DNA from 2 places in the Streptomyces sp. NEAU-YJ-81 genome. Region 2 is predicted to be linked to the other one. Evidence: riboswitches for the same ligand, from Rfam matches in the RefSeq annotation. Region 2 holds a riboswitch; the other holds the start of a gene.
The links. Region 2 has a riboswitch for thiamine pyrophosphate ahead of J5X86_RS17665 (thiamine ABC transporter substrate binding subunit). Riboswitches for the same ligand answer to the same signal wherever they lie in the genome.

Region 1 (7,405 bases), on a different contig from region 2:
CCATCCGGGCGGCGGGCTCGCCCACGCCGGGATGTCGGGCGCGCTGGTGGCCGGGCTGATCGTCGAGGGCGAGGACTGGCGCGGCTCCCAGTAGAGCGGCTCCCAAGGCTCCCAGGAAACACGCGAGCCCGCTCCCGGAGAGCGGGCTCACCTGGCAGCGGGGCTCAGTAGCGGTACTGCTCGTCGAAGCCCTGGGGATAGCCCTGGGCCTGGCCCTGTTGCTGCTGCTGGTACGGGTACCCCTGCTGGTCCGCCGCGGGCGCGGCGTCGCCTTCGCGCTGCTGCGGCACCCAGGGCCCGCCGGACTGCATCACGTCGTACGCCGGGTCCGGCGAGGGGTAGGAGGCGTCGGCCGCCCAGTGGTCGCCGCCGTAGGCCCCGCCGCCGCCGTACGGATCCTGCTGGCCGTAGGCCGCGTACTGGTCGGCGTACTGCTGCTGGCCGTAAGCCTGCTGGTCGTATGCCTGCTGCTCATAGGACTGGGCCTGGGACTGAGGCTGGGCCTGGGGCTGGGCGCCGCCGTACGGGTCCTGGCCGTAGGCCGCGTACGCCTCGTTCCCGTAGCCGTACTGCCCGCCCTGGCTCATCTGATCCGCGTACACGTCCTGGCCGTAGTTCTGGCCGTGCCCCTGGCTGTGGTCCTGCTGCGAGCCGTAGCCGCCGTACGTCTCGTACGCGCTGTAGCCACCGGCCGCCTCGCCGCCGTACGCGCCCGCGGCCGGGGTGAAGGCCGACGGCTCCTCGTAGACGCCGTACTCGCCGGTGTCGTCGGGCAGCGGCTGCGGCTGGTACGTGGGCGGCTCCGGCTGCGCCGCCGGGACCGCCTCCAGGTCGGACACCTCGAGGATCGGCTCCTTGTCCGAGTCGTCCGGCCGGGGGCGCTCCTCGCGGCCGAGCAGTCCGGGCAGCCCGCCGCTCAGCGCCCAGCCCGCGGCGAAACCGCGCCGGAAGGAGAGCGTCACATACGTCTGGCCTATGGCGAAGGCGATCGCCCCCACCCCGATCACCGGAACCGACGGGATCAGCACGCCGACGACCACGCCCAGAAAGCCGACGAAGGCCAGCAGCCGCCAGCGCAGCCGCGCCTTGTACTGGAGGAGGACCTCCCCCAGCAGCCACAGCGCGACGACGCCGAATGCGATGTAGAGGACCGTCCAGCCCATGCCCGCCCCTCTCAATGCGGCCGCCCGTCGGCTGCCGTCATCAGGATCAGGACCGCTGATGCAGTCCCAGATTCTCGTAGATTTCCAGCGTCGCCGGGGAGTGGTTCAGGGTAATGAAGTGCAGCCCGGGGATCTCCTCGGCCATCAACCGCGCGCACACCTCTGTGGCGTAGTCGATTCCGATCGAGCGTACAGCCGCCGGGTCGTCTTTCACCGCCAGGATCCGTTCAGCCAGTTCGGGCGGGAACGCGGCATTGCTGAGCTGTGCGAACCGCTCGATCTGCTTGACGTTCGTGACGGGCATGATCTCAGGGATGATCGGTGTCGTACAGCCCGCCGCCGCGACCCGGTCGCGCAGCCGCAGATAGTCCTCGGGGTAGAAGAACATCTGCGTGATGGCGAAGTCGGCGCCCGCACGGCACTTGTCGATGAAGTGACGGATGTCGGTGTCCCAGTCCGTCGAGCGGGGGTGCATCTCGGGGAACGCGGCCACGCCGACGCAGAAGTCTCCGGACTCCTTGATCAGCCGGACCAGCTCGACGGCGTAGTCGAGGCCGTCGGGGTGCCGGATCCACTCCCCCGTGGGGTCGCCCGGCGGGTCGCCGCGCAGGGCCAGCATGTTCCGGATCCCGGCGCCGGCGTACTGCCCGATGATGTTGCGCAGCTCGGCCCGGGAGTGGTTGACGGCGGTCAGATGGGCGACGGGGGTGAGCGTGGTGTCCGTCGCGATGCTCTCGGTGACGCGCACGGTGCCCTCACGGGAGGAACCGCCGGCTCCGTAGGTCACGGAGACGAAGGTGGGCGAGACGGCTTCCAGCTTGCGGATGGCGTTCCACAGCGTCTGCTCGCCCTTCGCCGTCTTGGGGGCGAAGAATTCGAAGGAATACGACTGCTCGCCCGACGCGAGCAGATCGCGCACGGTCCGGGCGCGATCGGTCCTGGTGGAAGCGGTGCCTAGGGCCATACGTGCAGGCTATCCACCCGGCTCGGCTACGCCCACCCGGCCGCGGAGGTTTGGGGGTTTTGCCAGCTTTCTGTCCGCAGTGCGGACAGCTCGGCGCGCCCTCGACCGGCGGACGAGCCGAGCCGGATGAAAACCGGGTGAAAGCCGGGTGAAAAGCCGGGGCCGGGCCCCGGTCAGGCCGCGCGCACCCGCTTGGCCAGCTCCGCCGTCGCCACCGCCGGGTCGTCGGCAGCGGTGATGGCCCGGACCACGACGATGCGGCGGGCGCCCGCCTCCAGGACCTGATCCAGGTTGGACGCGTCGATTCCGCCGATGGCGAACCACGGCCGCTCGGTGCCCAGCGCCGCGGCGTGGCGCACCAGGGACAGCCCGGGGGCGGGGCGGCCCGGCTTGGTGGGGGTGGGCCAGCAGGGGCCGGTGCAGAAGTAGTCCACACCGGGCTGGACGGCCGCCGCGTCCACCTCCGCCTCCGCATGCGTGGAGCGCCCGATCAGCACGTCCGCGCCGAGGATCGCGCGCGCCGCGGGCACCGGCAGATCGCCCTGGCCCAGATGGAGCACATCCGAGCCGATGGCATGCGCGACATCGGCGCGGTCGTTGACGGCGAGCAGCTTTCCATGGCGACGGCAGGCATCCGCGAGGACCTGGAGGTGCTCCAGCTCCTCGGCCGCCTCCATCTCCTTCTCCCGCAGCTGGACGATGTCCACGCCCGCCGCCAGGACGGCGTCCAGGAACTCCGGCAGGTCGCCCTGGCGCTTCCGTGCGTCGGTGCACAGATAGAGGCGGGCGTCGGCCAGCTGCTCATGCGCGGTGGCGGTGGTGGACATGGTTCGGTACCCCCGGAGGGTCGGCGGCGTACGGGCCGGGCGCGGAGCCCGGCCCGTACGCCGTGTGCGACAACACGCGACTACGTGCGATTACATGCGACAACGGCGACGAAAACGCGAGAGCGACCAGCCCTGTACACGCCCCGTACGGGCTCTGTACGAGCCCGTACGGAAGGCCGCCGAAAGCTGGACGGGAGCAACATCAGACGGCGAGCGCCTGCGCGCGCCGCTTCACTTCCGTACCGCGATTCTCGCCCAGGGCCCGTGCCGGGGTGCCAGGCAGGCTCGGGTCGGGGGTGAAGAGCCACTCCAGCATCTCTTCGTCGCTGAAGCCGTCGTCCTTCAACAGCGTCAAGGTCCCTACGAGGCCCTTGACGACCTTTCCGTCGGCGATGAACTCCTCGGGCACCTGAAGCACCCTGTTCTCGCCACGGCGCACCGCGATCAGCTGGCCCTCCTTGACCAGCTGCCGGACGCGCGTCACCTCGACACCGAGTCGCTCGGCGACGTCGGGGAGGGTGAGCCAGGCGGGGACGAGAGCATCGATCTTTGCGTCAATCTCGGTCACGGAACAAGCCTGCCATCTGGGACTGACAGTGGGTAGCCGGGCGCCCGCCGCGCGGGCCGCCCGGCCCGCCCCACACGCCCCGCCCGGCGGCCAACCGGCCGGTCAGCAGACGGCCGACTTCAGCGGCACCGACGGGTCCTCGGCCCGCGTCCGGTCCAGCCGGGCGCCGCGCTCGATCAGCTTGCGCCCCTGGGCCAGATCGCGCGGACGGCCGACGGCCAGCAGGGCGACCAGGGCGCCCTCGCGCAGCCAGCACACCGACCAGGCGGCACCGGCCGGATCGCCGCGCCAGACCAAGTCATCGGCCTCCGAATGGTGCCCGGCGTACTGCACGAAGCGCCCGAACTGCTCGGACCAGAAATACGGCACCGGGTCGTAGACCGCGCCGGGGAAGTGGGCGACCATCCGGCTCCCCACCACATTGGCGGCGACGGTGCGCGGCCCCTGCAGCGCGTTGTCCCAGTGGTGCACCAGCAGCCGCGTGCCGTAGCGGGCGGACGGGAAGGAGGCACAGTCGCCGACCGCGTAGACGTCCGGCGCCGAGGTGCGCAGCCGGTCGTCGGCGGCGACGGAGCGGTCCTCGGCCAGCTCCACGCCCGAGCCCGCCAGCCAGTCCGTGGCCGGCCGGGCCCCGATCCCGACGACCACCGCGCCCGCCCGCAGCCGGGTGCCGTCGCCGAGCACCAGCCCGCTCTCGTCCACGGAGGCCACCCGGGCGCCGGTCACCAGCCGGGCCCCGTAGTCCTCGTACCAGGCCGCCATGGGGGCCGCGACCTCGGCCGGGAGGGCGCCCGCCAGCGGCCGGTCCGCGGCCTCGACGACGGTCACGGCGCAGCCCGCCTCGCGCGCCGCCGTGGCGAACTCCGCGCCGATCCAGCCCGCCCCCACGACCGCGATCTCGCGCTGCCGGGCGAGCACCGGGCGCAGCCGCACCGCGTCGTCCAGGGTGCGCAGCAGATGGACGCCGGGCACGCCCTCGCTGCCCGGCAGCGGGACCGGCTCAGCGCCGGTGGCGATCACCAGGACGTCGTACGGGAGCTGTCCGGTCGCGGTCTCGACGAGCCGCTTGTCCGTACGGAGCCCGGTGACCTGGACGCCGAGCCGCAGCGTGATGCCGAGCCCGGCGAAGTCCACGTCGAGCGTCGACCCCTCGGCCTTGCCGAGCAGCACGGCCTTGGACAGCGGCGGCCGGTCGTAGGGCTGGTGGGTCTCCGCGCCCAGCAGGACGATCTCCCCCGTCCAGCCCTGTTCGCGTAGCGCGACGGCGGTCTGCACCCCCGCCATGCCCGCTCCGACGATCACCACCCGCTGTTCGCCGCCGCTCGAGGACGGCTTCGTCGTCGTCTCATCGCTCACACGATCACTGTATTGCGGCTGGTGGGGCGGACCGCAGAGGGCGAGGGGAGATCTCGGGCACAGAGGGGAGGGGGCGGGGGCTGGTGGGTGGTCGGGCTTTCGGGCGATTCGGGGCCGTACTAGGGTGGCGGGGCAGAGCACTCGCGGGAGCCCGGACGTACCGGGCTGAGAGGGAGGCTGGAACGGCCTCCGACCGTACGAACCTGATCCGGGTCATGCCGGCGAAGGGAGGGGCACCGTGTCCACGCACGCACCAGGTCACGACGACGGACCACACACCTCTGGGCTTGGCCGCCGACCATCCGTGGGCGGACCGTACGACGCCCTCGTCATCGGGGGCGGCATCATCGGCCTGGTCACGGCCTGGCGGGCGGCCCAGCGGGGGCTGCGCACCGCCCTCGCCGACCCGGCGCCCGGGGGCGGAGCCGCCTGGGTGGCGGCGGGGATGCTGGCCGCCGTCACCGAGCTTCATTACGGTGAGCAGACCCTGCTCGGGCTCAACTTGGCCTCGGCGCGCCGCTATCCGGACTTCGTGGCCGAGCTGGAGGAGGCGAGCGGCCAGGACGTGGGCCACCGCTCTTGCGGCACGCTCGCCGTGGCGTTCGACGCCGACGACCGCGCCCAGCTGCGCGATCTCCACACGTTCCAGCAGGGGCTCGGGCTGGAGACCGAATGGCTGACGGGGCGTGAATGCCGCCGTCTGGAACCGATGCTCGCGCCGGGCGTACACGGCGGGCTGCGCGTCTCCGGCGACAACCAGGTGGACCCGCGGCGGCTGACGGCGGCGCTGCTCACCGCGTGCGAGCGGGCCGGGGTCACCTTCCACCGCGCCCGCGCGGAGCGGCTGTTGCTGGACGGCGACCGCGCCACCGGGATCGAGCTGACCGGGGGTACGCGCCTGGCTGCCGAGCGGACCGTCCTGGCCGCCGGCAGCCTCAGCGGACGGCTCGCGGGCGTCCCCGACGACGTCCTGCCGCCCGTACGACCCGTCAAGGGGCAGGTGCTGCGGCTGTCGGTGCCCGAGCGGTACGCGCCGTTCCTCTCCCGGACCGTACGGGCCGTGGTGCGCGGCGGGCCGGTCTACCTGGTGCCGCGCGAGAACGGCGAGCTGGTCATCGGCGCGACCAGCGAGGAGCTGGGCTGGGACACCACGGTCACCGCGGGCGGGGTCTACGAACTCCTGCGGGACGCCCATGAGGTGGTGCCCGGCATCACCGAACTGCCGCTGGTGGAGACGTGTGCCGGGCTGCGCCCCGGCTCACCCGACAACGCCCCGATGCTCGGCCCGACCGCGCTGCCGGGGCTGCTGCTGGCCACCGGCCACCACCGCAACGGCGTCCTGCTCACCCCGATCACCGGCGATGTCATGGCCGAGGCGCTGACGAGCGGAGAACTCCCGCCGGAGGCCCGGCCGTTCACCCCGCGGCGCTTCGCGGCCCCCGCAGCCACACCCTCCCCAGCACAGGAGCAGCACCCATGACCGTCTCCGTCAACGGCGAGCCCCGCGAGGTCCCGGACGGGACCACCCTCGACCGGCTTGTCGCGACCCTCACCCAGGCGCCCTCGGGCGTCGCCGCCGCCGTCAACGAGACGGTCGTCCCACGCACCCAATGGCCCGCGACCCCGCTCGGCGACGGTGATCGCGTCGAGGTCCTCACCGCGGTCCAAGGAGGCTGATCCACCCATGGCTCCCACCACGGCCGCTACTGCAACCACGGCCGCTACTGCCGCCACACCCGTCACCACCCCCCCGAACGCCCCGGGCCGCGCGCCCCTCACCACCCCCGACCCGCTCACCATCGCCGGGACCGACTTCGGGTCCCGCCTGATCATGGGCACCGGCGGCGCTCCCAGCCTGGAGATCCTGGAACGCTCGCTGCTGGCCTCCGGCACCGAGCTGACGACCGTCGCGATGCGGCGGCTCGACCCCACGGTGCAAGGGTCGGTGCTCTCCGTTCTGAACCGGCACGGCATCCGCCCGCTCCCCAACACCGCCGGGTGTTTCACCGCCGGTGAGGCCGTGCTCACCGCCCGCCTCGCCCGGGAGGCCCTGGGCACGGACTGGGTCAAGCTGGAGGTGGTCGCCGACGAGCGCACCCTGCTCCCCGATCCGATCGAGCTGCTGGACGCCGCCGAGACGCTGGTCAACGACGGGTTCACGGTCCTCCCGTACACCAATGACGACCCGATCCTGGCCCGGAAGCTGGAGGACGTCGGCTGCGCCGCGATCATGCCGCTCGGCTCCCCGATCGGCTCCGGTCTCGGCATCCGCAATCCGCACAACTTCCAGCTGATCACCGAGCGCGCCACCGTGCCGGTGATCCTGGACGCGGGCGCGGGGACCGCATCGGACGCCGCGCTGGCCATGGAGCTCGGGTGCGCGGCGGTGATGCTCGCCTCGGCCGTCACCCGGGCCCAGGAGCCGGAGCTGATGGCGGGGGCGATGCGGCACGCGGTGGAGGCGGGCCGGCTGGCCCACCGGGCGGGCCGGATCCCGCGCCGCCACTTCGCCGAGGCGTCGAGCCCG
Region 2 (7,405 bases):
GAAGTTCCTCACCCGCGACGAGATCTCGGCCGAGACGGTCGAGAACGAGCGCCGCGTCGCCGAGGCCACGGCCCGCGAGGAGGGCAAGCCCGAGGGCGCCCTGCCGAAGATCGTCGAGGGTCGCGTCACCGGCTTCTTCAAGGAGAACGTCCTGGTGGACCAGCCGTTCGCCAAGGACAACAAGAAGTCCGTCCAGAAGGTCCTGGACGAGGCCGGTGTCTCGCTCAAGCGCTTCGCCCGTTTCCGCGTCGGCGTCTGAGCCGAGCAGCGAATGACCGTCGACCCCGATAGGGTCGTAGTCAGCCAACCGTCAACCGGTCGGCCGCAGATGTGACGAGGAGGCCATTGCCGCAGAGGTCGTAACAGGACCCGTCCGGCAGTGGCCTTCTTCGTATGTGCACGAGGAGATCTCCAATGAATCACGGCGCGGACGCCAAACAGGCCGCCGACGACAAGAACGCGCACGGTGCGGCCAAGCATGGTCGCTTCATGCTGAAGCTGTCCGGCGAGGCGTTCGCCGGAGGCGGGGGACTCGGTGTCGACCCCGATGTCGTGCACGCCATCGCCCGCGAGGTCGCCGCCGTGGTCAGGGACGGTGCCGAGATCGCCATCGTCATCGGTGGCGGTAACTTCTTCCGCGGTGCGGAGCTGCAGCAGCGCGGTATGGACCGGGCCCGCTCGGACTACATGGGCATGCTCGGAACCGTCATGAACTGCCTCGCCCTCCAGGACTTCCTGGAAAAGGAGGGCATCGACTCCCGCGTCCAGACCGCCATCACCATGGGTCAGGTCGCGGAGCCGTACATTCCGCTGCGTGCGGTGCGCCACCTGGAGAAGGGGCGCGTGGTGATCTTCGGCGCGGGTATGGGCATGCCGTACTTCTCCACGGACACCACCGCGGCCCAGCGGGCGCTGGAGATCGACGCGCAGGCCCTGCTCATGGGGAAGAACGGCGTGGACGGGGTCTATGACTCCGACCCCGCCCGCAACCCCGATGCGGTGAAGTTCGACGCCCTGGAGTACAGCGAGGTGATCACCAGGGACCTGAAGGTCGCCGACGCCACCGCGATCACCCTCTGCCGGGACAACAAGCTGCCCATCCTCGTCTTCGAGCTCCTGGCCGAAGGAAATATCGCGCGCGCGGTGAAGGGTGAGAAGATCGGCACGCTGGTGAGCGACCAGGGCTCCCGGGCCTGACGGCTCGAACGGGGGATGGACAACGGCCTGCCGGTCGGACACCGTGCAGGAGAAGACGCACGCAGGGGCGAGGCTCTGCTTACTGATAACACCAGGAGCAAGTGGTGATCGAAGAGACCCTCCTCGAGGCCGAGGAGAAGATGGAGAAAGCCGTTGTGGTCGCCAAGGAGGACTTCGCCGCGATCCGCACCGGGCGTGCGCACCCGGCGATGTTCAACAAGATCGTGGCGGACTACTACGGTGCGCTGACGCCGATCAATCAGCTCGCGTCGTTCTCGGTGCCGGAGCCGCGCATGGCCGTGGTCACGCCGTTCGACAAGACCGCGCTCCGCAACATCGAGCAGGCGATCCGGGACTCGGATCTGGGCGTCAACCCGAGCAATGACGGCAACATCATCCGGGTGGTGTTCCCCGAGCTCACCGAGCAGCGCCGTAAGGAGTTCATCAAGGTCGCCAAGGCCAAGGGCGAGGACGCGAAGATCTCGATCCGCAGCGTCCGGCGCAAGGCCAAGGAGTCCATCGACAAGCTGATCAAGGACGGCGAGGTCGGCGAGGACGAGGGGCGCCGCGCCGAGAAGGAGCTCGACGACACCACGGCGAAGTATGTCGCGCAGGTGGATGAGCTGCTCAAGCACAAGGAAGCCGAGCTGCTCGAGGTCTGATGAACGACTCTTCCTGGGGGGCCCCACCAAGCGCCGGATTCCGGGCACCGGGCGGTCAGGGCACCTCCCCCGGCTACGGCTGGGTGGCGGCGCCTTCTTCGGCGGGTCCCGCGCACGAGGTGGGCGAAGCGGCGCAGACTCGCCCCATGCCCACCGTGCCCCACGCGGGCGGCGACTCCGGCGAGGCCGCCGACCGTGACCGGGGGGCCGCTCGGCTGAGCGGCCCCCTCTTCCGCGACGAGCGGGAGCCGCAGCCCGGACCCCGGCCGCCCGCCGGGCGCCCGCCGACGCCCCCCGACCCCGCGCCCGACCCGGCCTCGGCCGACGGCGGCGCGCGCGGCGCCGGTGCCGGGCAGGGGAAGAAGAGCGCGGGCCGTAATCTGCGCGCCGCGATAGGGGTGGGCATCGGCCTCGGCGTGATCATCGTGGCCTCGCTCTTCATCTACAAGCCCGTGTTTGTCGGCGTGGTAGCGGTCGCGGTGGTGGTCGGGCTCTGGGAGCTGACCTCACGGCTGACCGAGCGCAAGGGCATCCGGGTCCCGCTGGTGCCGCTCGCGGTCGGCGGGGTCGCCATGATCGTCGCCGGCTATGTGCGCGGTGCCCAGGGCGCGGTGGTGGCGGTGGCGCTCACAGCGCTCGCGGTGCTGGTCTGGCGGATGACCGAACCGCCCGACAACTACCTCAGGGATGTCACCGCGGGCGTCTTCGCCGCCTTCTACGTGCCGTTCCTGGCCACCTTCGTGGCGCTCATGCTCGACACCGGGGACGGCCCGTGGCGGGTCCTCACCTTCCTGCTGCTGACCGTGGTCAGCGACACGGGGGCGTACGCGGTGGGCTGGCGCTTCGGCAAGCATCCGCTGGCGCCGCGGATCAGCCCCGGCAAGACGCGCGAGGGGCTGCTGGGCGCGGTGACCTTCGCGATGGTCGCGGGCGCGCTGTGCATGCAGTACCTCATCGACGACGGCGTCTGGTGGCAGGGCCTGCTGCTCGGCCTCGCCGTCGCGGTCAGCGCGACCCTGGGCGACCTCGGCGAGTCCATGATCAAGCGGGACCTCGGCATCAAGGACATGGGCAAGCTGCTGCCCGGCCATGGCGGGATCATGGACCGGCTCGACTCGCTGCTGCCCACCGCGCCGGTCGCGTGGCTGCTGCTGGTGATCTTCGTGGGCGGCGGCTGACGAGGCCGCCCACGGGCCCCGCGCCACACATGGCGCGGGGCCCTTCGTACGTCTGCGACACTGGGTGAATCATGCCTAAGCCCGGAGAACTCACCTTCGCCGCGCCGCGCGGGGCCAAGAAGCCCCCGCGGCATCTTGCCGACCTCACACCCGCCGAGCGCCGGGAGGCCGTCGCCGCCCTCGGGGAGAAGCCCTTCCGGGCCAGTCAGGTGTCGCGTCACTACTTCGCGCGTTACGTCGACGACCCCGCACAGTGGAGCGACATACCGGCCGCCGCGCGCGAGAAGCTGGCCGCCGGGCTGCTGCCGGAGCTGATGAGCGTGGTGCGCCACATCAGCTGCGACGACGACACCACGCGCAAGACCCTGTGGCGGCTCTTCGACGGCACGCTCGTGGAGTCCGTACTGATGCGCTACCCGGACCGGGTCACCATGTGCATCAGCTCACAGGCGGGCTGCGGGATGAACTGCCCGTTCTGCGCCACCGGCCAGGCGGGGCTGGACCGCAATCTGTCCACCGCCGAGATCGTGCACCAGATCGTCGACGGAATGCGGGCCCTCCGCGACGGTGAGATCCCCGGTGGGCCGGCCCGGCTGTCCAACATCGTCTTCATGGGCATGGGCGAGCCGCTGGCCAACTACAACCGCGTCGTCGGCGCCATCCGCCGGCTCACCGACCCCGAGCCCGACGGCCTCGGCCTTTCGCAGCGCGGGATCACCGTCTCGACCGTCGGCCTCGTGCCGGCGATGCTGCGGTTCGCCGACGAGGGGTTCAAGTGCCGGCTCGCGGTGTCGCTGCACGCGCCCGACGACGAGCTGCGCGACACCCTCGTGCCGGTCAACACCCGCTGGAAGGTGCGCGAAGTCCTGGACGCCGCGTGGGAGTACGCGGAGAAGTCCGGCCGCCGGGTCTCCATCGAGTACGCGCTGATCAAGGACATCAACGACCAGGCGTGGCGCGCCGATCTGCTCGGCCGGCTGCTCAAGGGCCGCCGGGTGCATGTGAACCTCATTCCGCTCAACCCGACGCCCGGCTCCAAGTGGACGGCGTCCCGGCCCGAGGACGAGAAGGCGTTCGTGGCGGCCCTGGAGGCCCACGGGGTGCCGGTGACCGTCCGGGACACCCGTGGCCAGGAGATCGACGGGGCCTGCGGGCAGCTGGCGGCTTCGGAGCGCTGAGGACCGGCTGATACGGTGCCTGAGCATCGTCGCATCATGCGATCGTCGCAAAACTGAACATCCGTACAAGTGAACATTCCGACAGGGGAGCGCTCACAGCGCTGAGAGTGCGGCACGGCCGCAGACCCTCGGACCTGATCCGGGTCATACCGGCGTAGGGAGTCAGCATCACCATGAACAGCCAGCTTCGGCGTGCCATCTCAGCCGCCCTTTTCGGCTCACTGGCGTTGGGCGCGCTCGTCGGCTGCGGCGAGGATTCCAAGAGCGGCGCGGACTCCAAGACGGTCACCCTGGTCACGCACGACTCGTTCGCGGCCTCCAAGGCGGTCCTCAAGGAGTTCACCAAGGAGACCGGCTACAAGGTGCGGGTGCAGGCCGGGGGCGACGCCGGAGCCGCCGTCAACCAGGCGATCCTGTCCAAGGGCCACCCCCAGGGCGATGTGTTCTTCGGCGTCGACAACACCCTGCTCTCCCGGGCGCTCGACAATGACCTGTTCACCCCCTACACGGCGAAGGGCCTCGACAAGGTCCCGACGGCCCTTCAGCTCGACCGGGCCGAGCACCGCGTCACCCCCGTCGACTTCGGCGACATCTGCGTCAACTACGACCGTAAGTACTTCGCCGACAAGAAGCTGGCGCCGCCCCGGACGCTGGAGGATCTGACCAAGCCCGCCTACAAGAACCTCCTCGTCACCGAGAACGCGGCCACCTCGTCCCCCGGCCTCGGCTTCCTCCTCGCCACGGCCGCCAAGTACGGCGACGACGGCTGGAAGGGCTACTGGAAGAAGCTGCGGGCCAACGGCGTCGAGGTCGTCGACGGCTGGGAGCAGGCGTACTACGACCGGTTCTCCGGCTCGGCCGGCGGCGGCAAGGGCGACCGGCCGCTCGTCGTCTCCTACGCCTCGAGCCCGCCCGCCGAGGTGGCCGACGCCAAGACCAAGCCCGCCAAGGCCCCCACCGGGGTGGCGACGGGCACTTGCTTCCGGCAGGTGGAGTTCGCCGGGCTGCTGAACGGAGCGGGCAACACCAAGGGCGGCAAGGCGCTGCTGGATTTCCTGCTGAGCAAGCGGTTCCAGGAGGACGTCCCGCTGAACATGTACGTCAACCCGGCGCGCGAGGACGCCAAGCTGCCGGAGCTGTTCACCCGGTACGGGGTCAGGATCGCCGACTCCGCCACCCTGGCGCCGCAGAAGATCGCCAAGAACCGTGAGCCGTGGGTCAAGACATGGTCCTCGCTGGTCCTGTAGAGCCCCGCGAGAACCGTAAGACGGCCGACGGCCACCGTAAGGCCGACAGGGCAGCCGGCGGCGGCCGTCGCGCGCTCGCTCTCCGGCTCGCCCTGATGGCGGTGCCGCTCGCCTTCTTCGCGGTCTTCTTCGCCTATCCGGTGGCCGCCATCGTCACCCGGGGGCTGCGCGTCGGCGGGCAGTGGCGGTTCGGCCGGATCGCCGAGGTGGTCACCGATCCGGCGACGCTGGACGTCCTGTGGTTCACCTGCTGGCAGGCGGTCGCGTCGACCGCCCTCACGCTCGCGGTCGCGCTGCCCGGCGCCTATGTCTTCGCCCGCTTCGACTTCCCCGGCAAGGGGCTGCTGCGGGCCGTGGTGACCGTGCCGTTCGTGCTGCCGACCGTCGTCGCCGGATCCGCCTTCCTGGCTCTGCTCGGCCGGGGCGGGCTGCTGGACGAGCTGTGGGGGATGCGGCTCGACACCTCCGTCTGGGCGATCCTCCTGGCCCATGTCTTCTTCAACTACGCGGTCGTCGTCAGGACCGTCGGCGGGCTGTGGGCCCAGCTCGACCCGCGCCAGGAGGAGGCCGCGCGGGTGCTCGGCGCGAGCCGGCTGTCGGCCTGGCGCCGGGTGACGCTGCCCGCGCTGGCCCCCGCAGTCGCCGCCGCCGCGCTGATGGTGTTCCTGTTCACCTTCACCTCCTTCGGCGTGATCCAGATCCTCGGCGGCCCCCGCTACGCCACCCTGGAGGTGGCGATCTACCGGGAGACCGCACAGCTGCTCGACCTGCCCACGGCGGCGGTGCTCACCCTCGTCCAGTTCGCCGCGGTCGCGGCCGTGTTGGCCCTGCACGCGTGGACCGTAAGGCGCCGGGAGAGCGCCCTGCGGCTCGTCGACCCCGGCCGCACGGCGCGCCGGCCGAACGGCCCGGCGCAGTGGGCGCTGCTGTGGGGCGTGCTGGCGGTGGTCGCGCTGCTGATCGTGACACCGCTCGCGGTGCTGGTGGAACGCTCGCTGAACGGACCGGACGGCTACGGATTCACCTACTACGAGGCGCTCAAGTCGGCCGCCGACAGCGGAGGCACCTTCTTCGTGGCACCCATGGAGGCCATCGGGAACTCCCTGCGGTTCGCGGCGGTCGCCACCGTCTTCGCCCTCGCCGTGGGCGGCCTCGCCGCCGCCGCGCTCACCCGTAAGGCGGGCAGGCTGGTACGGGGCTTCGACGCGCTGCTGATGCTGCCCCTGGGCACCTCGGCCGTCACCGTGGGATTCGGGTTCCTGATCGCCCTCGACGAGCCCCCGCTGGATCTGCGTGCCTCCTGGTTCCTGGTGCCGCTCGCCCAGGCCCTGGTGGGCGTGCCCTTCGTCGTACGGACCATGCTGCCCGTGCTGCGGGCGGTGGACCACCGGCTCCGGGAGGCGGCGGCCGTGCTCGGGGCGTCCCCGTGGCGGGTCTGGCGGGAAGTGGACCTGCCGCTGGTCGGGCGGGCCGTGGCGGTCGCGGCGGGCTTCGCGTTCGCCGTCTCCCTGGGCGAGTTCGGGGCGACCGTCTTCATCGCGCGCCCCGACCAGCCGACCCTCCCGGTGGCCATCGCCCGTTTCCTGGGCCGGGCCGGACAGCTCACCTACGGGCAGGCGATGGCCCTGAGCACGATCCTGATGCTGGTCTGCGCCGGATCGCTGCTGGCACTCGAGCGCATCCGCACCGACCGTTCCGGAGAGTTCTGAATGACGCTGCTGCGACTGGACGAGGTGACCGTAAGGTTCGGCCGGCGCGATGCGCTGGACGCCGTGGATCTGGAGGTCGCCGAGCACGAGACGGTCTGTGTGCTGGGCCCGAGCGGAAGCGGCAAGTCCACCATGCTGCGCGTGGTGGCCGGGCTGCAGCGCGCCGACGACGGCCGGGTGTGGCTCGCCGGACAGGACCAGAACGGGGTGCCCACGCACCGGCGCGGGGTGGGG

Region 1: it holds a riboswitch for thiamine pyrophosphate, as region 2 does, so the genes downstream of both, thiO (glycine oxidase ThiO) here and J5X86_RS17665 (thiamine ABC transporter substrate binding subunit) in region 2, are expected to answer to the same signal.

Annotation. Positions count from the first base shown of each region.
Region 1 is NZ_JAGFNO010000034.1:51,181-58,585, reverse strand. Features, by position in the region: gene J5X86_RS42430 (NAD(P)/FAD-dependent oxidoreductase) at 1-94, shown strand, start outside; gene J5X86_RS42425 (hypothetical protein) at 165-1,163, opposite strand; gene metF (methylenetetrahydrofolate reductase [NAD(P)H]) at 1,210-2,127, opposite strand; gene thiE (thiamine phosphate synthase) at 2,301-2,954, opposite strand; gene J5X86_RS42410 (Rv2175c family DNA-binding protein) at 3,157-3,522, opposite strand; gene J5X86_RS42405 (NAD(P)/FAD-dependent oxidoreductase) at 3,625-4,806, opposite strand; TPP riboswitch at 5,012-5,125, shown strand; gene thiO (glycine oxidase ThiO) at 5,183-6,358, shown strand; gene thiS (sulfur carrier protein ThiS) at 6,355-6,555, shown strand; gene J5X86_RS42390 (thiazole synthase) at 6,563-7,405, shown strand, end outside.
Region 2 is NZ_JAGFNO010000006.1:333,287-340,691, forward strand. Features, by position in the region: gene tsf (translation elongation factor Ts) at 1-259, shown strand, start outside; gene pyrH (UMP kinase) at 415-1,197, shown strand; gene frr (ribosome recycling factor) at 1,302-1,859, shown strand; gene J5X86_RS17655 (phosphatidate cytidylyltransferase) at 1,859-3,037, shown strand; gene rlmN (23S rRNA (adenine(2503)-C(2))-methyltransferase RlmN) at 3,109-4,215, shown strand; TPP riboswitch at 4,289-4,393, shown strand; gene J5X86_RS17665 (thiamine ABC transporter substrate binding subunit) at 4,389-5,462, shown strand; gene J5X86_RS17670 (iron ABC transporter permease) at 5,558-7,171, shown strand; gene J5X86_RS17675 (ABC transporter ATP-binding protein) at 7,172-7,405, shown strand, end outside.